4 regions of the Micromonospora purpureochromogenes genome follow, and region 4 is predicted to be linked to each of the others. Evidence: riboswitches for the same ligand, from Rfam matches in the RefSeq annotation. Region 4 holds a riboswitch; each other region holds the start of a gene.
The links. A riboswitch is a leader RNA that binds a small molecule or an ion and turns the genes downstream of it on or off. The one in region 4 is predicted to bind cyclic di-AMP.

Region 1: linked by a shared signal. The riboswitch ahead of GA0074696_RS16025 (LysM peptidoglycan-binding domain-containing protein) and the one ahead of GA0074696_RS22650 (C39 family peptidase) in region 4 are both predicted to bind cyclic di-AMP.
Region 2: linked by a shared signal. The riboswitch ahead of GA0074696_RS27315 (C40 family peptidase) and the one ahead of GA0074696_RS22650 (C39 family peptidase) in region 4 are both predicted to bind cyclic di-AMP.
Region 3: linked by a shared signal. The riboswitch ahead of GA0074696_RS10425 (coiled-coil domain-containing protein) and the one ahead of GA0074696_RS22650 (C39 family peptidase) in region 4 are both predicted to bind cyclic di-AMP.

The regions. Positions count from the first base shown of each region.
Region 1 is NZ_LT607410.1:3,456,680-3,461,863, forward strand. Features, by position in the region: gene htpG (molecular chaperone HtpG) at 1-693, shown strand, start outside; gene GA0074696_RS16020 (peptidoglycan-binding domain-containing protein) at 745-1,629, opposite strand; gene GA0074696_RS32270 (hypothetical protein) at 1,631-1,756, opposite strand; cyclic di-AMP (ydaO/yuaA leader) riboswitch at 2,206-2,380, shown strand; gene GA0074696_RS16025 (LysM peptidoglycan-binding domain-containing protein) at 2,379-3,044, shown strand; gene nhaA (Na+/H+ antiporter NhaA) at 3,290-4,615, shown strand; gene GA0074696_RS16035 (cation:proton antiporter) at 4,761-5,184, shown strand, end outside.
Region 2 is NZ_LT607410.1:5,978,999-5,984,182, reverse strand. Features, by position in the region: gene GA0074696_RS27320 (sensor histidine kinase) at 1-725, shown strand, start outside; gene GA0074696_RS27315 (C40 family peptidase) at 929-2,017, opposite strand; cyclic di-AMP (ydaO/yuaA leader) riboswitch at 2,067-2,217, opposite strand; gene GA0074696_RS27305 (AAA family ATPase) at 2,672-3,982, shown strand; gene GA0074696_RS27300 (GIY-YIG nuclease family protein) at 4,137-4,544, shown strand; gene GA0074696_RS27295 (ankyrin repeat domain-containing protein) at 4,633-5,184, opposite strand, start outside.
Region 3 is NZ_LT607410.1:2,222,422-2,227,605, forward strand. Features, by position in the region: gene GA0074696_RS10410 (PfkB family carbohydrate kinase) at 1-573, opposite strand, end outside; gene GA0074696_RS10415 (SRPBCC family protein) at 701-1,180, shown strand; gene GA0074696_RS10420 (hypothetical protein) at 1,193-1,699, opposite strand; gene GA0074696_RS10425 (coiled-coil domain-containing protein) at 1,817-2,875, opposite strand; cyclic di-AMP (ydaO/yuaA leader) riboswitch at 2,880-3,011, opposite strand; gene GA0074696_RS10430 (cation diffusion facilitator family transporter) at 3,153-4,067, opposite strand; gene GA0074696_RS10435 (HelD family protein) at 4,258-5,184, opposite strand, start outside.
Region 4 is NZ_LT607410.1:4,915,431-4,920,614, forward strand. Features, by position in the region: gene GA0074696_RS22640 (NADP-dependent oxidoreductase) at 127-1,044, shown strand; gene GA0074696_RS22645 (alpha/beta fold hydrolase) at 1,379-2,134, opposite strand; gene GA0074696_RS22650 (C39 family peptidase) at 2,240-3,064, opposite strand; cyclic di-AMP (ydaO/yuaA leader) riboswitch at 3,301-3,441, opposite strand; gene GA0074696_RS32330 (hypothetical protein) at 3,745-4,509, opposite strand; gene GA0074696_RS22660 (hypothetical protein) at 4,656-5,060, opposite strand; gene GA0074696_RS22665 (acyltransferase family protein) at 5,127-5,184, opposite strand, start outside.

The DNA of each region.
Region 1 (5,184 bases), 1.5 Mb from region 4:
TCGGTGGCCTCCACCCACGACGCCACCGAGCCCACCACCCTGCGCGAGTACGTCGAGCGGATGAAGGACGGCCAGGAGGAGATCTACTACGCCACCGGCGAGACCCGGGCCATGCTGGAGAACTCGCCGCACATGGAGGCCTTCCGCGCCAAGGGCTACGAGGTGCTGCTGCTCACCGACCCGGTCGACGAGGTGTGGGTGGAGCGGGTCGCGCAGTTCGACGGCCGGCCGCTGCGCTCGATCGCCAAGGGCCAGGTGGACCTGGACACCGAGCAGGAGCGCGAGGAGGCCGGGACGGAACGGGAGCGGCAGATCAAGGAGTACGCGGCCCTGCTCGCCTTCCTCGGCGGCGCGCTGGCCGACAGCGTCAAGGAGGTGCGCCTCTCCTCCCGCCTGACCACCTCGCCGGCCTGCATCGTCGGCGACGCGCACGACATCACGCCCACGCTGGAGAAGATGTACCGCGCGATGGGGCAGGAGGTGCCGACGGTCAAGCGCATCCTCGAACTCAACCCGACCCACCCGCTGGTCACCGGCCTGCGCGCGGCGCACGAGCGCGGCGGCGACTCCGGCGCCCTCACCGAGACCGCCGAGCTGCTGTACGGCATGGCGCTGCTCGCCGAGGGCGGCGACCTGGCCGACCCGGCCCGGTTCGCCCGGGTCCTCGCCGACCGGCTGGCCCGCACCCTCTGACGCGACGACGGCCCCGGCCCGGTGGGGGAGCACCGGGCCGGGGCCGCCCGCTCAGGAACCGACCCGCACGCCCATCGCCGCCCAGGTGGCCGCGCCGACCACCCCGTCCACGGTCAGCCCCCGCATGCCCTGGTACCAGCGCACCCCGGCCTCGGTCTTCGCGTCGAAGGCGCCGCTCGCCGGGCCGCACCGCTTCGCGCCGACGAACCGCTGGACGAAGGCCACGTCGCCGCCCGTGCTGCCGCGCCGCAGCGTCCGCGAGCCCGGTCTGCCCCCGGACACCGGCGTCGCCGGCCGGCCGCTGGGCACCGACGGGGCCGGCTTGACGGCCGCGCGCAGGGCGGCCACGGTACGCGGGCCGACCACCCCGTCGGCGGTGAGCTTCCGGGTGGTCTGGAACGACCGTACCCAGGCGGTCACGGCCTGCCCGAACACCCCGTCGGCCGTCAGCCGGGCCCCGAGGCGGTTGGCGACGGCCTGCAACTCCCGGACGTCGCCGCCCCGGCAGCCGGCGCGCAGCACCCGGTCGCCCAGCCGCGCCGTCGTGGCGGTGGCGATGCCCCACGGGTGGCGGCTGTCCTCCAGGCTCCGCTGGTGGCTGACGCTGACGTGCAGGTGCTTGTCGTGCGGATTCGGCCCCGTGTACCGGGCCGGCCGGAAGCTGCGGGTACGGCTCCAGATCTTCCGGTCGTAGATGACGTACTGGGTGGACGGATGGCTGACGGCCTGCCGGACGACCAGCAGCGGGTCGATCCCGTCGACGTCCACGTCCACCGCGTTGACCGATTGATCGTCGTTGTCCGGATTGTGGTCCGAGCGGCGCGTCTGGTGACTGGCGTCGCCCAACCAGCCTTCGGACTTGCGGTCCCGCTGCGGCCAGCGGGTGTCTATCTCCTCGCGCAGCACCCGCAGCGCGGGCGCCAGGTGCACGCCCATCTCACTCCTCCTCTTCCAGCGCGGCGGCCAGGTCGAAGTCGACCTCGTCGCCGGCCAGGCTCTCCGGGTCGTCGTCCTCGTCCAGAGTGGCGACGAGGTAGTCGGTGTCGATGCTGACGGTGTCCATGAAGGTCCTTCCCCTCGCGGATGGCCGGCCGCCCCGGCCCGGGGCGGACCGTGACGGCCAGGGCGCCGGCGACCCGCATCCGGCGGTCGGCGGGCCCGACGCGTCGGCGTCGCAGCCGCGCTCTGCTCCCTACCGTCCAAGTCGGCGGCCGGGCTGCCCAGATATGCGTCGCCAATCAGCGGCAACGCTGACCGTCCGGCGGCGCGGGCCGCCGATCGAGGCCGCCTGACCAGCGAAGACGGGGAGGCGGCGGCACCTGATCCGCCGCTCGGGGCGAGGCTTTCGGCCCAGTCGTGACGGGTTCCCGACCGGCCCTTTTAGACCACCGCCACCCGACCCGCAACTCGAAGGCCGAAGCCGTCGCTCACCCGGGTGAAGAACTTCACAAGAAGTGGGCAACCGGCCCAAACAGTTCCTAACGTCGTTCGTGTTCGCGATCGCGGACACCACGGCCGGTAACGCCTAATCCATGCCGCCGGCCGGTGGGACCTTGTCAGCGGGCATGGAGCGGGGGACCCACACGTTCCTCGGTGCACGTCACCTCGGGGTGAAGCCGCCCATCGGCGGCCGGGCTCCTCGGCCCGAACCCGACAGCTCACCTCGTCGGCGTGGAGGAATCCACATGGCAACTGAACACACGGCCCGTCCCCGACGGGTCAGCTCGCGCCGCATCGCCGTCGGCACGCTCGCCGTCGGTGCGGTCACCGGGGTCGCCGCCGTCCTGGCGCCGGCGTCGCCGGCGAGCGCCGCCAGCGTCAACTGGGACGCCATCGCCCAGTGCGAGTCCGGCGGCAACTGGCACATCAACACCGGCAACGGCTACTACGGCGGCCTGCAGTTCTCGCAGAGCACGTGGTCCGGCTACGGCGGCAAGAAGTACGCCTCCCGCGCCGACCTGGCCAGCCGCGGCGAGCAGATCGCGATCGCCGAGAAGGTGCTCGACGGTCAGGGCATCGGAGCCTGGCCGACCTGCGGCCGGAAGGGCGGCTCCACCAAGAGCTACTCCACCACCTCGGAGAAGTCGCAGAAGTCGCAGCGGCGCTCCGGCTCGTCGAAGGCCACCTCCACCGAGCGGTCCTCGCGGGAGCAGCACAGCACCCGCAGCCAGCGGCGCAGCGCGCCGGCCGCGACCGGCGACGTGTACGTGGTGCGGCCGGGCGACACCCTGTCGCAGATCGCCGACGCCCGGGACCTGGCCGGTGGCTGGCAGGCGCTGTACGAGCGCAACAAGCGCGTGGTCGGCGCCGACCCGGGGCTGATCTTCCCCGGTCAGAAGCTCAGCCTCTGACCCAGCGGGCACCGTGACGACGCCCGGCCGGACGACCGGCCGGGCGTCGCCGCGTCCACGGCATGGTCGGCGCGGATTCGAGCCGCCGGCGACGGGGTACCGGGCGCACGTGGACCGGCCCGCCGGCGCGTCCGCGTCGCCGGTCGTCGGGGCCGCGGCCGGGGCGCGGGGATAGGGTTGGTCCTGGTGTGCCGGGAAGTCTGGTCGGCGATGGATGACGCGACCCCTGCCGACGAGGAGTTTCCGTGACCGACGCCACCCGGCGCCGTGCCAGCCTGTTCGCCCGACGCTCGTGGGGCGAGACCAGCCGCATCTCCGCCATTCTCCGCAAGGAGACCGTGGGCGGGGCACTCCTGCTCATCGGGGCGTTGCTGGCACTCGTCTGGTCGAACTCGCCCTGGGCGGACAGCTACCAATCGGTACGGGACTTCCGAGTCGGTCCGGCGTCCCTGCACCTCGATCTCAGCCTGGCCACCTGGGCCGCCGACGGCCTGCTGGCGATCTTCTTCTTCGTCGCCGGGCTGGAACTCAAGCGGGAGTTCGTCGCCGGCGACCTGCGTGATCCGCGTCGCGCCGCGGTGCCGGTCGCGGCGGCCGTCGGTGGGGTGATCGTGCCCGCCGCCATCTACTACCTCATCGCCGCCGGCGCAGGCGAGGGCGCGGCGAAGGGCTGGGCCATCCCGACCGCGACCGACATCGCCTTCGCGCTGGCGGTGCTCGCGGTGGTGGGCCGGCTCTTGCCCTCCGCGCTGCGCACCTTTCTGCTCACCCTGGCTGTCGTCGACGACCTGCTGGCGATCGTCATCATCGCGGTCTTCTACACCGCCGACCTGTCGGTCGGGCCGCTGCTGGGCGCCCTGGTGCCGCTCGCGGTGTTCGGGCTGCTGGTGCAGCGCCGCGTCCGGTCCTGGTGGCTGCTGCTGCCCCTCGCCGCGGTGACCTGGACGCTGATGCACGAGTCCGGCGTACACGCCACGGTGGCGGGAGTCCTCTTGGCCTTCACGGTTCCGGTGATCCGTAGCGAGGCCGCCGGTGGACCGGATGCGGGGCCTGGGCTGGCCGAGCATTTCGAGCACCGGTTCCGGCCGATCTCCGCCGGGGTGGCGGTGCCGGTCTTCGCGTTCCTCTCCGCCGGCGTCACCATCGGTGGTGTCGCCGGCCTGGCCACCGCCCTGACCGACCGGGTGGCGCTGGGCATCGTCCTCGGCCTGGTGGTCGGCAAGCCGGTCGGCATCATGGCCGCCACCTGGCTGGTCTCCCGGTTCACCCGGGCCGACCTCGACGAGGGCCTCAACTGGCTCGACGTGCTCGGCCTGGCGCTGCTCGGCGGGATCGGCTTCACCGTGTCCCTGCTCATCGGCGAGCTGGCCTTCGGCCTCGGCAGCGAACGGGACGGTCATGTGAAGGTCGCCGTGCTCGCCGGATCCCTGCTCGCGGCGCTGCTCGCGACGTTCATCCTCCGCGCCCGGACCCGCCTGTACCGGCGGGTGCACGAGCTGGAGACCGTCGACCGTGATCGGGACGGCATCCCGGACGTCTTCGAGTCGCAGAGCGACGCCCCTCGGCGCTGAGCCGCCGGAACCCGCTGCGGGCGGTCACCGGCGTGGCCGCCCGCTCCATCCGCTGGTGGCAGGCGGTTATGATCACCGGGATCCGTGGAGCGCCGGGAAGTCTGGTCGGCACCGTACCGAACCGCGCCCTCCCGGAGGTCGACCCGTGCTGCTGCTCTCCTTCGCCGCTGTCCTGCTGGCCGCCGTGCTCGTGTCGGCGCTGGCCCACCGCACCATCCTCTCCACGGCGGCGCTGTTCCTCCTCGCCGGGTTCGTCCTCGGCGAGGACACCACCGGCGTGCTGCACCTGCGGGCCGACTCGCCGATCGTCGCGCAGTTGGCGGAGCTTGCGCTGTTCGCGGTGCTGTTCACCGACGGCATGCGGGTCGGCTGGGCCGACCTGCGCGCCGCGTGGCGGCTGCCGGGTCGCGCGCTCGGCTGGGGCCTGCCGCTGACGCTGCTGGTCACCGCCGTGCTGGCGCACTTCGTGGCCGGGTTGGACTGGCCGGAGGCGCTGCTGGTCGGGGCGATCCTCGCCCCGACCGACCCGGTCTTCGCCGCCGCGCTGGTCGGCAACGACAAGGTCCCGG
Region 2 (5,184 bases), 1.1 Mb from region 4:
TCCGTGAACTCTCCGACGCGTTCGACTCGATGCTCGAACAACTCGAGTCCCACGTCGCCGAGCAGCAGAGGTTCGCCGCGAACGCCTCCCACGAACTGCGCACCCCGCTGGCGATCTCGCGGACACTGCTCGACGTCGCCCGCAAGGATCCCACGCGAGTCCGGGGCGAACTCATCGAACGCCTGCACGCCGTCAATCAGCGGGCGATCGACCTCACCGAGGCCCTCCTGCTGCTCAGCCGCGGCGACCGCGGAAACTTCACCCGCGAGAGCGTCGACCTCTCCCTCATCGCCGAAGAAGCCGCCGAAACGCTGCTTTCCCTTGCCGAACAGCGCCGGATCACGCTGGACGTCACCGGCGAAGCGGCCCAGACCAGCGGCTCCGCCGAACTCCTGTCGCGGATGGTGACGAACCTCGTCCAGAACGCCATCGTCCACAACCTCCCCGCCGGCGGCACCGTGACGGTCCACACCGAGGCGCACGGCGACACGAGCGTGCTGCGGGTCGAGAACACGGGTCGTCGGCTCCCACCGGAACTGGTACCGACCCTCACCGAACCCTTCCAGCGCGGAACAGAACGCGTACGCACCGACGAACACGCCGGCGTCGGCCTCGGCCTGGCCATCGTGCACAGCATCGTCCGCGCCCACGACGGGGCCCTCGACCTCGTCCCCAGCCCCGTCGGCGGTCTCCTCGTCACGGTCCGGCTTCCCGGCACGCCGTAGGCATCGTCCCCGAGCGGGGGCCCCGTTCGGTCTGGCGCCGTTCTTGGCGATCAGGTCGGGCGCCGGCATCGACCTCCAGAGTGACGCCCCGGAGCCGGAGCACCGCCGGCGGGCTCGTGCCCGCCAACGCCGCGGTCGCCGTGGTCGTCAATCATGTCGCTTTCTTGCGATGGGTTGTGGAGCGGCGTGGATCGTCGGGCGGGTCAGCCGGGGCGGCGAGCACCGCTGTACGGCATATTCGCCAGCTGGGCCATTCGGACCACGTCCCCGGTGTGCGGGGCGTGGACGATCAGCCCGTTGCCGACGTAGATACCCATGTGATGGTGATCGGAGTAGAAGAAGACGAGGTCACCCGTGCGAAGGTTTGCTCTGCTCACCGCCACACCTGAGGTCCATTGAGAACCTGTGTAATGGTCCAGCTGCACGCCGGCAGAAGCCCACGCGTACTGGGTCAGGCCGGAGCAGTCGAACGAGTCGGGACCGTTGGCCGCCCACACGTACGGCTCCCCGATCTGATTGCACGCGGTTTTCGCCGCGACGCCGCCGCTGCCCGTGCTGGGGACGGCGGGACACTTCCCACCGATGAACAGCGAACTGGTCGACGTGATGGGTGAGGTGCTGCTCGTGGTAGCGGCTGTCTGCGCGGTGGCTGCGGCTCTGGCCGCTGCGGCGTCCGCGGCCGCCTTGGCCGCTGCGGCCTTCTCCGTGGCGGCGATCTGGCTGTGTAGCGCATCCAGCCGCTTGATCTCGGCGTCGATGGCCTTCTTGCGAGCCGCCAACTGGGCCTGCTGGCGCTGCTGTATCGCGATCAGCGCGTCGACCTTCTCCTTGTCGGCGTCGTAGCTCGCCTGCTGCGCCGACAGCCCGGTGATCTGTCGCTGCTCCGAATCTGCCACCTGATTCACGAGCGCGAGCTGATCCCCCAACGCTGTCGGCGACGAGCGGCGGGACAGCAGGGCGTTGAATGTGGAAAGCGACCTTTCCCGCTTGTAGTACCCCGCCACAATCTCCTGGACCTGGGTCCTGCTGACCTCCACCGACTTGGCGAGCGGCTCGATCCTCCGGCTCAGTTCGGCCGATCTCCGCTGGTTCGCGGCCAGTTCCGACCGGACCTTGTTGTACTGCTCGATGACGGGTTCGAGCTTTTGCCACGCCGCTTCGATCTGCTGCTGTACATCGGCGGCCGACGGTGCGGCGTGTGCGGGGGCCGCTGGCCCGACGGCCACCATGGCCGCCGCCGCGACGGCGAGGATTCTGGTGAACAGACGCGATCCGGCGGGGCGGGTGCGCACGGGTGGCAACGGTTCGGCTCCTTCCACTCGAGGCCGACGCACGTCACGGTGCACCGACCTCGACCGCCTACCGGGTTAGCTGACGGGTTCGGGCGTGGAAGGCGCCCTACCGCTGATGCGGATTCACCCCGAAACCTGCGGTGGTTCCCCGGCTCGCCTGGCGACGCCAGTGACGTCCAGCGACTCGGCGGTGGCCGTCCCGGGGTGCTCCAGGTGGAGACCGACATCCGGAACGGACGCTGACCAACATTAGTGAGGACGGCCCAAAGAAATCAACGAGCCGGCGACGCCAATTCACTGCGCTGTCAGGCGGGCACATTGGGTGCCGGAATTATGCGGACCTAAGGCTCTGCTAATCGAATTCTTAATCTTCCCTAATCTTTACCCTCAACCTGAGCGCTGTTTTTCTACAACAACCCTCAGGTGACGCTTAACCGATTTCCCGACGTCGTGGCGGCTCCATCGTCCCGTAAGTGAGCCACCCGCCGCCGGGGCTGGCCGAAACCACTTCCCGTGGGGGTCGGACGCGTTGAGGGTCTCGACGAACTGGTCGTAGTCGCCTCGCGCTTCGGCGTAGCGGAGGAACTTCACGCGCTCGACCAAGGTCGGCGGAACAGTTGCCGGTAGTGTGCGGGGCGCTGGAAGGAGGGGCCGATGCTGGGGCTGGAGGTGCCACCCGCCGTCGAAGCGGAGCGCGTCATCACCGCCGTGCTGGCAGACCTGCGCTCCGGCACCCACCGCGGCGTGGTGGTCGACTCGCCACCCGGCGCCGGCAAGTCGACCCTCGTCGTCCGCGCCGCCGTCGAGCTCGCCGCCGCCGGCGAGCCGCTGATCATCATCGCCCAGACCAACGAGCAGGTCGACGACCTCATCGACCGCCTCGCCCGCAAGGCCCCCGAGCTGCGCATCGGCCGCCTCTCCGCCGCCGACTACCGGCCGTCCGACCGGGTGAAGGCGCACGAGACGGTCAAGGTCGCCGCGAAGGTCGCCGACCTCGGCGGCCCGGCCGTCATCATCGGTACGGCTGCCAAGTGGGCCACCGTCACCGGGGGTTCCTGGCCGTGGGCGATCGTCGACGAGGCGTACCAGATGCGCTCGGACGCCCTGCTGCGCGTGGCCGGCCGGTTCGAGCGGGCGCTGTTCGTGGGCGACCCGGGCCAGCTCGACCCGTTCTCCACCGTCGAGACCGCGCGCTGGACCGGCCTGACCTGGGATCCGATGCAGTCGGCGGTGGCGGTGCTGTTGCGGCACAACCCCGAGCTGCCCGTCCACCGTCTGCCCGTGTCGTGGCGGCTGCCGGCGTCGGCGGCGCCGGTGGTCGCGGCGGCGTTCTACCCGTTCACCGGCTTCCGCGCGGGCACCGGCCCCGACGACCGGGCGTTGTCGTTCACCGAGCCCGGACCGGGGGACGCGCTCGACGCGGCGGTCGAGTTGGCCGCCACCACCGGGTGGGCGCTGCACGAACTGCCGGCCCGGCACACCCTGCGCACCGACGCGGAGGCGGCCTCGGCGTGCGCCGCGCTGGCGCTGCGGGTGTTGCGGCGGGGAGCTGTCGCCGTCTCCGAGCACGCGCCGGCCGGCGCGCCGGTCACCGCCGACCGGATCGCCGTCGGGGCCGCGCACCGCGACCAGGTCGCGGCCATCCGTGCCCACCTCGGCGAGGCCGGGGCGGGCGTCACCGTCGACACCGCCAACCGGCTCCAGGGCCGCGAGTACGACGTGACGATCGTGCTGCACCCGCTCTCCGGGCGGCGGGACGCCAAGGCCTTCCACCTGGAGTCGGGGCGACTCTGCGTGCTGGCGTCCCGCCATCGGCACGCCTGCGTCGTGGTGGCGCGGGCGGGCATCGGCGAGCTGCTGGACGCCCACCCCTCGACCGAGTCGGTGCACCTCGACGTTCCAGTCAAGTTCCCGGACGGCTGGGCCGCGAACCAGACGATGCTGGCGCACCTGGGAGCGTCGTAGTCCGCCAGGGGCGGCGATCCTCACGGCGGAGGCCGCCGACCAAATCGCCCGGCGGAGGACAAGGGAACGGAACTGGGCCACAGTCGGTGGATGACCAGCCCTGAAGGCAGGCGGCGGGGCTGCCGGACGGCGCCTTCCTCGCTACCGTCCGGGGATGACCGAGATCGCGTACGGCGACCTGCTCGCCGGCTTCACGCCTGCCCTGCCGTACACGATGGACACGGCGGAGGGCGCCCCCCGCGCGGCCGGTGTCCACGTGGTGCTCGCGGGCGACACCGTCCTCTACGTCGGCCGCACCGGGAACCTGCGGGACCGGCTGCGCCAGCACCTGACTGGCAACCGGGGTTCGTCGGTGCTGCACGACCAGATCGGCCAGGAACTCGACCGGACCGGGCCGGTGGCGACGGCCAGCGACATCGCCCACTGGCTGAACCGGTGCGTCGTCCGCTGGAAGGAGACCGAGAACCCGGAGGCGGAGAAGGAGGCCCTGGTGCTCGCCCTCACGCCGCGCTTCAACCGGCAGGTGCCCCGGCCCCGCCCGGCTACCGGCCAGAACGGCTGACTCCTGCGCGGCGGCGATGCTGAATCGTTTACGTCATCAGCTCTGTAGCGACCGCGACCAGCCACCACCGCCGGCGGCGCGGGCGCTATCAGACGAAGCCCTCCTCGACCAGGATCACCTCTTTCGCGGTGATCTCGTGCCGCTGACCGGAACCGCCGACCACCCGCATCCAGCTCTCGGTCGTCAGCTTCGCCCGATCGTCCTCGACGGTGAGGGTGAAGGTGAAGCCGCCGTACATGCCGGGGACGGAGAAGTGCGCTCCGTCGCGGGGCCTCTCCAGCAGCACCTCCAGCTCCGGCAGGCGCAGCCGGTGCTCGTCGACCAGGTTGCCGACGCGAGCGCGGATCAGCCCGTGGAAGTGCTCCTGGACCGCGCGCAGCTCGTGGTCCGGTACGTCGATGAGGCGGGGCGGGGTCAGGACCTCCCGCAGATGCTCATGGCTCAGGCGGACGGCGATGTCCAATGGGCGTTCCCCGTCGGCGGTGCGCAGCGCCCGCCAGGCGCCCAGCTCGACCAGGCGTCGCACCACCTCGACGGGCGCGCCGGCGTTGGCGGCCTGGTGCAGCGGGGCGTACCACGAGGTGCCATCGAGGCGGGCGGCGTTCATCCAGTCGGCGTTGCGGGGCTCGGCGAGCACCGC
Region 3 (5,184 bases), 2.7 Mb from region 4:
GGACCGCCCGTCGGCGATCAGCTCCTCGTGACTGACCTTGAGGAAGAACACGCCGCTGGCCAGCACGGCGGTCAGATGCTCGCCGGCGAGGTCCACCACCACCCGGCCGCCGTTGGCGCCCAGGTCGGCGGCGAACCGGCGGTAGAGGTCGGCCGGGACGAGCGAGGGTTCGTTGGGGCCGCTGAGCACGCTCACCGGGGCCCGCAGCCCCTCACCGAGCGACAGGTTGTAGAGCTCGTCCAGCTCGTGCCGGCTCAGCGGCGCGCCGACCACGTCGACGATCTCCTGCCGGGTGCCGTCGCGCCGGTCGTGCACGTAGCCGCCGCTGCACGAGTCGCGCCACACCACCCGCAGGTCCACCCCCTCGGTGGCCAGCAGCGGCTCCAGCACCTGCCCGATCTCGCCGCCGAGGGTCGTGCAGAGCACCACCGGCACCCCCAGCGACATGATCATCCGGGCCTGCCAGACGCCCTGCCCGCCCGGGTGCAGGTGCAGTTCCGGCTGCTCGCTGGGCTGGTCGACGGTCACGGTCAGCCGTGGCGTCGGCGCGAAGACCATCACGTGCCCGCTCATCCGTCGTACCTGTCCATGCCCCGCCTCCCGTGGCCGTCGCCGGCCGGGTTCCCCGCCCGGGCACCGTCATGCCGCCTGCGATTGCCAGCCCGGCCGTCGTACGGGACGATCGGGCGACCGACGAGGGGTGGAGGATGGAGTGGTCCGGCGCGAGTCGTTCAGCTACACGGTGCAGGCGCGCTGCTCACGGGCGGACGCGGTGGCGCTGTTGAGCGATCCGGCCCGGCAGGGGGAGCTGCATCCGCTGATCGTCCGGGTGCGCCAACTGCCGACCCGCCCGGGCGCGCGGGCCAGCTACGCCATCACCGACCGGCTGGAGCTGGGGCCGCTGCGGTTCCCGGTCACCTACCAGGCCGACGTCCTGGTGATCTCCGACGACGAGATCGTCACGGTGGCCCGGCAGCAGCCCGGCACGACGGTGCGCAACCACACCCGGCTGCAGGAGGAGGGCGACGTGCTGCGGATCGACGTGGAGATCACCCTCTCCGCGCCGGCACCGCTGTTCGGGTACGCGTTCCGTCAGGCCCGCGCCGCGCACCTGGGCCTGGCCAGCCGGCTCGGCGCGGTGCTGGACCGGAAGGCCGACGGCGGCCCGGTCCCGAACTGACGCCCCGTCCACTCAGCGGCGGCCGGCCGGCGTCGCCGCCGTCCGGCGGGGCGGTGGGACGGCCCGGCGGTTGCGGCCCCACGGCTTCCAGGTGGAGATCACGGTCATGGTGACCAGCAGGCCGGTGGAGACCGCCGGCGCGACCACCACGTCGATGCGCTGGTGTGCGGTGGCGTCGGGTCCGGCGGCGGCGCGCAGGTTCGGCGTCAGCGCGAACAGCACCAGGCCGATCATCACCGTGGTGAGCACCAGCTTGACCACCACCCAGCGCCAGCGCAGCAGCCCCCAGGGGGTCAGCAGCGCGCTGGTCACGCCGACCACCCAGACCAGCACGCTCAGCGGCGCGAAGAGCCAGGTCGCCACCAGCGCCGCCGCCGGGTAGACCACCCCCGGGTCGGCGCCGCGCAGCCCGGCGATGCCGAGGGTGAGCAGCACGAGGTCCGCGCCGAGCCAGCCCAGCGCGGTCACCAGGTGCAGGGTGAGCAGGGTCTTGCGGCCGTCGGGGGAGAGTCGGGTCATGCCTCGATGCTCGCCCGGCCGGCGCGCTGCGTCGTGGGCCGGTCGACGACATCCCGGGTACGTCGACGCGCGTACGGCGGGGCCCGTCCGCCTCGGACGGGCCCCGCCACGGGTCGGTCAGTAGACCGACAGGTGCACGTGGTTGGTGTGGTCGCTGGACGGGTCCCCGCCGGCCCCGCTGTACGACTTCCACCCGCTGCTGGGCAGCCAGATCTGCCGGTACCAGATCACGTAGAGCACGGCGAGCCGGTCGGAGTTGCGGATGAAGTACGCGGCCAGGTTGTTGCCGTACGTCTTGTCGCCGCCGGTCGCGTCGCCGCCGAAGCCGCTCTGCTGCGCGGCGAAGTCGCAGGCCCGGCCCTTGGGGTGCTCACCCGACCCGCTGGGCCGGTAGCAGGAGACGTACCGGGTGAAGCCGGCCGCCTGGGCCTGCTGGAGCGCGTTGAGCATGCGCGGGGTGATGCAGCCGTTGGCCGGGGTGGGGTCGTTGACGCTGCACGACTCCGCGGGCCAGGAGCCGTCGGGGTTGCGCGGCGCCGACCTGGCGGTGGCGGTGGAGGTGCCCCGGGTGGAGCCGCTGTCGCCGGTGGCGGGCTTGTCGGCGGCGGCCACCGCCAGCGCCCGCTCGGCCTGCTGCTTGCGCTTGGCCATCACCGCGATCTGCTTGCGCTGCTCGACGATCTCCTGGTCGAGCGCGGCCCGGGTGCGGGTGGCCTCGTCGCGGGTCTGCATCAGGTTGCGCAGCTCCCGGTCCTCGTTGGAGGCGACCGTCTCCAGCGCCGCCGCCCGGTCCAGGAAGCCTTCGGGGCTGGAGCTGTTCAGCAGCGCCGACACCGGCCCGAGCCGCCCGGTCCGGTACGCCACGCCGGCGATCTCGCCGACCTTGCCCTGCCGGACGGTCAGCTCCGACTCGATGGTCTTGAGCTGGTTGCCGAGCTCCTGCTGCCGCTTGGTGGAGCGTTCCAGCGCGGCCTTGGCGTCGATCCAGCCCTTGCTGGCCGCGTCGAGCTGGGCGCGCAGCGCCGGGGTGCCGCCCTCGTCGTCGTCGCCGGGAGCGGCGGCGAGCCGGGTGGCGGGGGGAGTGGCGGTCGCCGGGACCGGCGCGGACGACACCCCGAGGGCGAGCGTCGCGACGACCGCGGCCGCCAGCCGTGCGGTGGTACGTCGTACGTGCATGCACATGTCCTTCCGTCAGCCGCCGACCGGGTTAGCTGACGGGTTCGGGACGGAAGATCCCTACCGCTGACGCGGATGCACCCCACGAACATGGTTCCCCGGCTCGCCCTGGCAGGCGATTAGGCGGCGGCCACCGCCGGCACCGGAGGGTGCCGCCTGGCGGAGGCCGGAACCGAGCCTACCGGTACGGATGTGACACCCGCCCGTTTCGTGACTGAGGGTACTGGAGTGAACCATGGTGTAGGTGACACAACGGGACAATAGGTGTCCGGTTTCGTTACCACTCGACCTGCCCGCAGGCGCCGGGGGCGGCCCCCGGCTCGATCTGGAGGGTGGCGTGCTCGATGTGGAAGTCCTCGTGCAGGGCGGTGCGGGCGGCGGCGAGCACCGTGCCGACCTCGGCGCCGGGGACCATGGTGAGGTGGGCGGAGGCGACCTCCATGCCGGAGGTGAGCGTCCAGACGTGCAGGTCGTGCACCTCGGCGACGCCGGGGACGGCGGTCAGCCGGTCGTGCACGGCGGTCACCTGGAGGTGCTCCGGGGCGGCCTGGACCAGGATGCGCACCGCCGCCCGGCCGAGCCGCCAGGTGCGGGGGAGGATGAACAGGCCGATCGCGACCGCCACCGCCGGGTCGGCCCACCACCAGCCGGTGCCGGCGATGAGCAGCGCGGCCCCGATCACGCCCAGCGAGCCGAGCAGGTCGCCGAGCACCTCCAGGTACGCGCCGCGCAGGTTGATGCTCTCCCGCGCCCCCGCGCGCAGCAGCGCGAACGCGACCAGGTTGGCCAGCAGGCCGAGCACCGCCACCGCCAGCATCGGCCCGGTCCGCACCGCCGGCGGGTCGCCGAACCGGCGGACCGCCTCGATCAGCACGTAGATCGCCACCCCGCTGAGCAGGACGGCGTTGGCGAGCGCGGCCAGCACCTCCAGCCGGTAGAGCCCGAAGGTGCGCTGCGGGTCCCGGTCGCCGTGCCGGGTGGCGGTGATGGCGGCCAGCGCCATGCCGATGCCGAGCACGTCGGTGAACATGTGCCCGGCGTCGGAGAGCAGGGCGAGCGAGCCGGTGCCGAACGCGGTGACCGCCTCGACCACCATCAGCGCGGCGAGCAGCGCGAAGGCCGCCCAGAGCCGCCCCCGGTGGCGGTGCGCCGCGTTCGCGACCGACCCGTGGTGGTCATGACCTGCGCCCACGCCCACACCCTCCGTCGCACCGGCGGCCCGAACCCAATCTATGCTCACATCGCTATGTATGCAACTAACTCCGCACGCACCCTTCACGGGCCGCACTTTCAGAGAAAGCGTGGCTGTTCCGCGCGCGAAGGCCCCTCTTTCTCTGAAAGTGCGGGCTCGAGGGCGCGACGCGCGGGGGCGGGGGTGAGGGTCAGGGGGTGGGGTCGATGGTGGTGAGGCGCTGGGTGGCGCGGGAGAGGGCGACGTAGAGGGTGCGCACGCCGGAGCCGGGGTCGGCCCGGATCTCGCTCGGGGCGATCAGCACGACGCCGTCGTACTCCATGCCCTTGGCCTGGAGGCTGGTCACCACCTGGAGCCGGGAGCCGCCGCGCCCGGCCAGCCAGCCGGCCACCTCGTCGCGGCGCGGCACCGGCGTGATCACGCCGACCGTGCCCTCCACCTCGGTGAGCAGCGCGTCCACGGCCTGCACGGTCGCCGCCGGCAGCCCGTCGGCGGCGACGGTCAGCGTGACCGGCTCCACGCCGGTGGAGCGGACCGCCGTCGGCAGCTCCAGTTCGGGGTAGAGCCGGCGGATCTCCGCCGCCGCCACCGCGAAGATCTCCGCCGAGTTGCGGTAGTTCGTGGTCAGCGCGAAGCGGTTCCGCCGGCGTCGGCCGAGCGCCTGGTCCCGGGCCCGGTCCAGCTCCTGCGGGTCACCGGTCCAGGCGGTCTGCGCCGGGTCGCCCACCACCGTCCAGGAGGCGAGCCGGCCGCGCCGGCCGACCATCCGCCACTGCATCGGCGAGACGTCCTGCGACTCGTCCACCACCACGTGCGCGTAGTCGCGGTAGTCCTCCGGCCGTTCCCGGGCCGCCGCCCGGGCGGCCCGCTGCCGGTCGGCGAACGTGCTCAGCTCGCGCACGCCGCCGGCCAGCTGGTACGGGTCGCGCTTGGCCCGGGCCGGCCGCACCGGCTTGCCCAGCAGCGCGTCCAGCTCGTCGAGCAGGGCGATGTCGGCCACCGTCAGCCCCTGCGCGTCCAGCGTCCGGTACGCCTCCACCAGCAGCGTGGTCTCCGCCCGGGACAGGATGCCGCCGACGTACCGGCGCAGCCGCTCCGGCCGGGCCAGCCAGCCCAG
Region 4 (5,184 bases):
ACACACACGATAACCCGGATTGGGCTTGACAGCCCACATTCGCGTCGCGTTGACTGCCGCTAGTGGGCTAGCAGGCCCAAAAAGCGGCGCACAGAGCCGATGAGCACGAGATATACGGAGGCACCCATGAAGGCAATCGTCGCGATGGATCAGGCCGCAGAAGCAGCCGGGATCACACTCGCGGAGCGGCCTGAGCCGACGCCGGCGATCAACGAGGTCGTCGTTGAAGTCCACGCGTCGGGTTTCGTCCCCGCGGAGTGGGAGTGGCCTTCGACGTGGGTCGATCGCTCCGGTCACGATCGCGCCCAGGCGATCATCGGCCACGAGTTCGCCGGAGTGGTCTCCTCCCTCGGCTACGGCACGACGGGACTCTCGCTGGGGCAGCGGGTGTTCGGGATCACGGACTGGCACCGCGATGGAACGCTGGCTGAGTACGCGGCCGTGGAGGCACGCAACCTCGCGCCGCTGCCGGGGAACGTCGACTTCACGGTGGGTGCGAGTCTGCCGATCTCCGGCCTGACCGCGTGGCAGGGCCTGTTCCAGCACGGTCGTCTTCAGGCGGGGCAGAGCGTCCTCGCACACGGCGCCGCCGGCGCCGTCGGGTCAGTGGTGACGCAGCTCGCCCGGGAGTTCGGCGCCTACGTCATCGGTACCGGTCGGGCGGCGGACCGCCAGGCGGCGCTCGACTTCGGCGCGAACGAGTTCCTCGACCTCGACCACGAGGATCTCGACGACATCGGCGGGGTCGACCTGGTCTTCGATGTCATCGGCGGTGATATCCAAAGGCGCTCGGCGAGCATCATCCGGCCTGGCGGGACGCTGGTGTCGGTGGTCGGACCTGTTGAGGCTCGCCCTGTCGACGGCTTGGCGGTCGACTTCGTCGTCGAGTCCGTTCCGAGTCAGCTGGTGGAAATCGTCGACCGGGTGCGAGACGGGCGCCTTCGCACGCACATCGGAACAGTCGCGACTCTCGACGACGCCATCCCCGCGCTCAACCCGACCGAGCGGCGCAAGGGCAAGACCGTCATCCGCGTGCGCCCCTGAGCGCCCTGGAATAGGCCAACAGCGCCGTCATGCTGACGCCCTACTGACGAGATCGGCACCCGACCCGACGCCGACGACGTCAGTGGGGCCGCTCAGTGCGCACCAGAGCGACCTGGCCGCGCTTCCCGAGGCCGGCGGCGAGATCTTCGACCAGCGCGGCGCTATCCCTGGTCAGGACTCACGAACGGACTGCGGTCAGTGGCGGACGGCGTCCGGCGGTACACCAAGCGCCGTGGCGAGGTCCGGTGTGGACGGCGAGCTCGGACGTCCAGGTCGGCAGGTGGTTCCGAGCCGCACGCGACCTGCGGCGGCGACGCCCGCCGTTCGCAACCGGTCACAGGTACGGGTCGAGCAGGGCCAGCACCGCCGCCGGGTCCTCCACGTGCGCGTTGTGGCCGAGGCCGGGCAGGGTCGCCACCGGCTCGCCCAGCTCGGCGAGCTGCGCGTCGCTGACCATCGGGTCGTGCTCGCCCCGGGCCAGCAGCACCGGGACGTCGGTGGCGGCCAGCAGGGCCGGCAGCTCCGGCGCGCCCACCGCGAAGGCGGCCTGGTCCATGGCCAGCCGCCAGCGGCCGTCCTCGGCACGCAGCCCCGCGTCGACCACCGGGTGGTCCGGCGCGAAGAGCCCGCCGAGACCGGCCACCTTCAGGTAGCGGCGGGCCGCCTCGTCCCGGGTGGCGAACCAGGTCACCGGGCGCTCCGCCAGCTCGCGTGCCTTCGCCAGCTCGGCCGGCGACCAGACCGCCTTGATGCCCAGCCCGACCACCGCGTCCACCGGGAGCCCGGCGTCGCGGGCGGCCAGCGCCAGCGCGACCACCCCGCCGAGGGAGTGGCCGAGGACGACCAGCCGGTCACCCGGGCGGGCACCCTCGGCCACCGGGCCGAGCCCCGCCGCGACCTGCGTCGCGAACCCGGGGAAGGAGTAGCCGGGCAGCGGCGGCGAGAAGCCGTGGCCGGCCAGGTCCGGCGCCAGCCAGCGGCCCGGCCAGCGGTGTTCCAGCAGCGGCGCCCAGGGCAGCCACACGTCGCCGGTGGCGCCCATCCCGTGCAGCAGCAACAGCAGCCGGCGGGTACCCGAGTCGTCGGTCATGGGCCGCAGTGTGCCACCGCCCGGTTCCGCCGCGCGAGACCCGTGCCAACGGCGACGGGCACCGGCCCCCAGGGGAGCCGGCGCCCGTGCGTGCGACGGTGTGGATCAGGCGGAGTAGCCGCGGGTGGCGATCCAGTTCGCCAGGTCGATGGTGCTGAGCCAGTACGACGGCAGGTTCGGGTCCGCCGAGTCGGCGATCCGGACGGTGCGGCCGTCGTTCTTGTAGCCGACCACCGCGATGTAGTGGCCGCCCGGGAAGGAGTGCCAGCCGCCGTCGGTGTCGGTGGCGGTCCCCGCCACGTTCGCCACGACGCCCCGGCCGTCGGTGATCGCCGCGACCACGTCGGCCTGGAGCCGGTCGATCTGCGCGGAGCTGGGGGTGCCCTGGAACATCCGGGTCCGGTACGGGTCGCCCTTGACGATCTGGTTCAGGACCCGGGTGGTGTCCAGCGCCGAGTTGGTGCCCATCTCGGTGGTGCCGAGCGGGCCGGCCAGCTCGTCCTGGGTCCGCTCGACGCCAGAGGCGCTGAGCGCGTTGCGCACCGCGGCCGGACCGCAGTTGTAGTAGGTGGTCTGCGCCTGGTAGTCGTAGCGGAGGACCTTGGTCGACGGCGGCTTGGGGGCCGCCTTGCGGGTCAGGTCCGGGTCCGCCTTGGCCTTGGTGGCGCTCGCCGACGCCGAGGGGCTGGCCGAGGGCGACGGGCTGGCGGACGGCGCGGCGACGCGGGCCTGGCTGCGGGTCGCGACGTCGTCCAGCCGGGGCGCCACCTCGGCGACGGCGGCCGAGGCCTGCTGGCGGGCGGGCGCCTCGTCGGCGAGCAGCGTGCTGGCGCCGGAGACGAGCACGAGCGCGGCGGCCGAGCCGGCGACCAGCTGGTACGGCCGCTCGGTGGCCAGGCGTCGCAGCTGCCGCTTCAGGGTGTGCTTCACGTGTTTTCCTCCACGGTACGAGGGCGGGAGCGGCGTGCCGGACCGGCGCGTGACGGAACGTCACGCGCGGTGTCAGAACCGGTGTGCGAGGCCGCTCGGCGGGGGTGCGCCCGGTCGGTGACCGGGCGTCGGGATGGGGCCGGTATCAGCGCGCGAGGGCGCGGCGGACCGGCACGAACACCCCGGTACCGAGGTGGAGAGCAAGCCGAGGAATGCGAGGGGACAGCAAAAGCTGGAACTCCTTCCGACACCGCCTACCGGGTTAGCTGACGGATTCGGGCGGGAAGAGCGCCCTACCACGGGCCGTGGCCCGCGGATTCACCCCGGACGTGCATGGGTCCCCGGTTCGTGAAATCACGATTTAGCGGGTCGGCGCGGCGTCGCCTCTTGCGATCGGAAACCGCACCGGACCCGGGCGACACTACTGGTCGGTCACCTGTCGGCCAAGCGCCGCCAGCTGCGTAAACATGATCAGGGCGACAAATTTGCCGTACAGTTCGGCACTGACGTCACTCAATGGGACAGGCGGTTGTTCCGGGACCGTCGGGCCACAACCGGACAGCGCGGCGGCAAACCCCGCCGATCGTCGCGATCGATGTCACCGGCTGTGACCGGATGACCGGTTTCCTGGTTGTCGTGACGCGACTCACGGAAATACGGGTAACAATTCGGTCGCGTCCTCAGCCCACCCGGGCCGGCCGCCACCGTGCCGCGAGCGCCGTCCGCGCCGTCGCCGTCGCCGTCCGCTGGGCCGGGAGCCGCGCCGGACGCAGCCGCTCCGCCGCCGCGTACGTCTCGACGGCGAGCGCGCGGGCCGCCTCGGCGGCCAGTTCGGCGTCCCGCCACGCCGACCGCTCCCGCCCGGCCGCCGCCCGGTACGCGTCCCGCCGGCCGTCGCGTACCCCCCGGGCCAGCAGCACCTCCTGCTCGACGGGGTGCCGCCGGGGGTCCCAACCGTCCCGGTGCGCGAAGACGTCCCGCAGCCGCTCCACCGGCAGCTCGCCGCGCCAGTGGGCCGCCACCGTCGCCTGGTGCAGCCACCGCTCCCGGCCCGCGTACTCGGCCGGCGTACGCGGGGTACGCGGGGCGGGCAGCGCGGCGGCGCCGCCGAACCGGCGGGCGGCGGTCTCCGCCTCGTCGTACGCCGTCCAGGCCCGGTCCACCTCCTCCTGGGCGGCCAGCCAGGCATCCCGCCGTCGGCGCGCGGTCTGGGCGGCGCCCGCCGCGGCGACGGCGACCTCCTCGGCGTACCGGCGCAGGTCCGCCAGTTCGGTCGCGGGGTCGGCGGCCGGGGACGGGTCGACGACCGGCTCGTCGGGGGCCGGATCCCGCTCGGGGCGGGCGACCAGCACGGTGAGCACGGTCAGGGCGAGCACGAGCAGGGCCGACCAGATGGCGGCGGCGGTCGGGACCTCGACGAGGAACTGGTAGAGGACGGTGTTCACGGTGGGCACCTCCCGGAAGCGGGATGCGGAAAGAGGAGTCCCACACCGGCCCGGGCGACGGGCGAGGCCGGGGGCGGCGCCGCGTGCCGGGGGCGGGTGCGGTGGTGAGTTTCTAAGGCGCGGTCGCGGGTGGCCCCGCGTGGCGGTCAGTCGACCGGCGGGGCGCGGGGACCGGCCGCGCCGGCGGCGAGCCCGGTCAGGGGCAGCGGCGACGCGGTGACCGGATGGGCCGGCCGGCCGGCCGGGTCGATCGAGGTGACCGAAGCGGGCGGGGCGGGCGGGGCGACGAACGCGCGGCCCGCGCTCTGGGCGTCCCCCGCGGCGATCGTCACGGCGGGGACGGCGGCCGCCCGGACGGCGGACCCGTCGGGCACCGCCAGGTCGGCGAGGACCGGGGCGGCGGCCGGGCTCGGGGCGGCGGAGAGCGCGCCGGCATCCGGCACGGCCGGACCGCCGAGGGAGAGCGCGACCGCCAGGGCGAGGCCGGTCAGCAGCCGGGAACTCCAGCGCGCCACCCACCACAGAGGACTGGTGAGCGCGACCGGGAGCACGGCAACACGCTACCGCCGATGCCGGGTGATCGCAGCGTCGCCGGGCGTGTCGGGGCGGCGCTCACGTCAGTGGGGGTCGCGCGGGCCCGCGTACTCGATGGGTCGGCCGGCCGGCGCGCCGTCG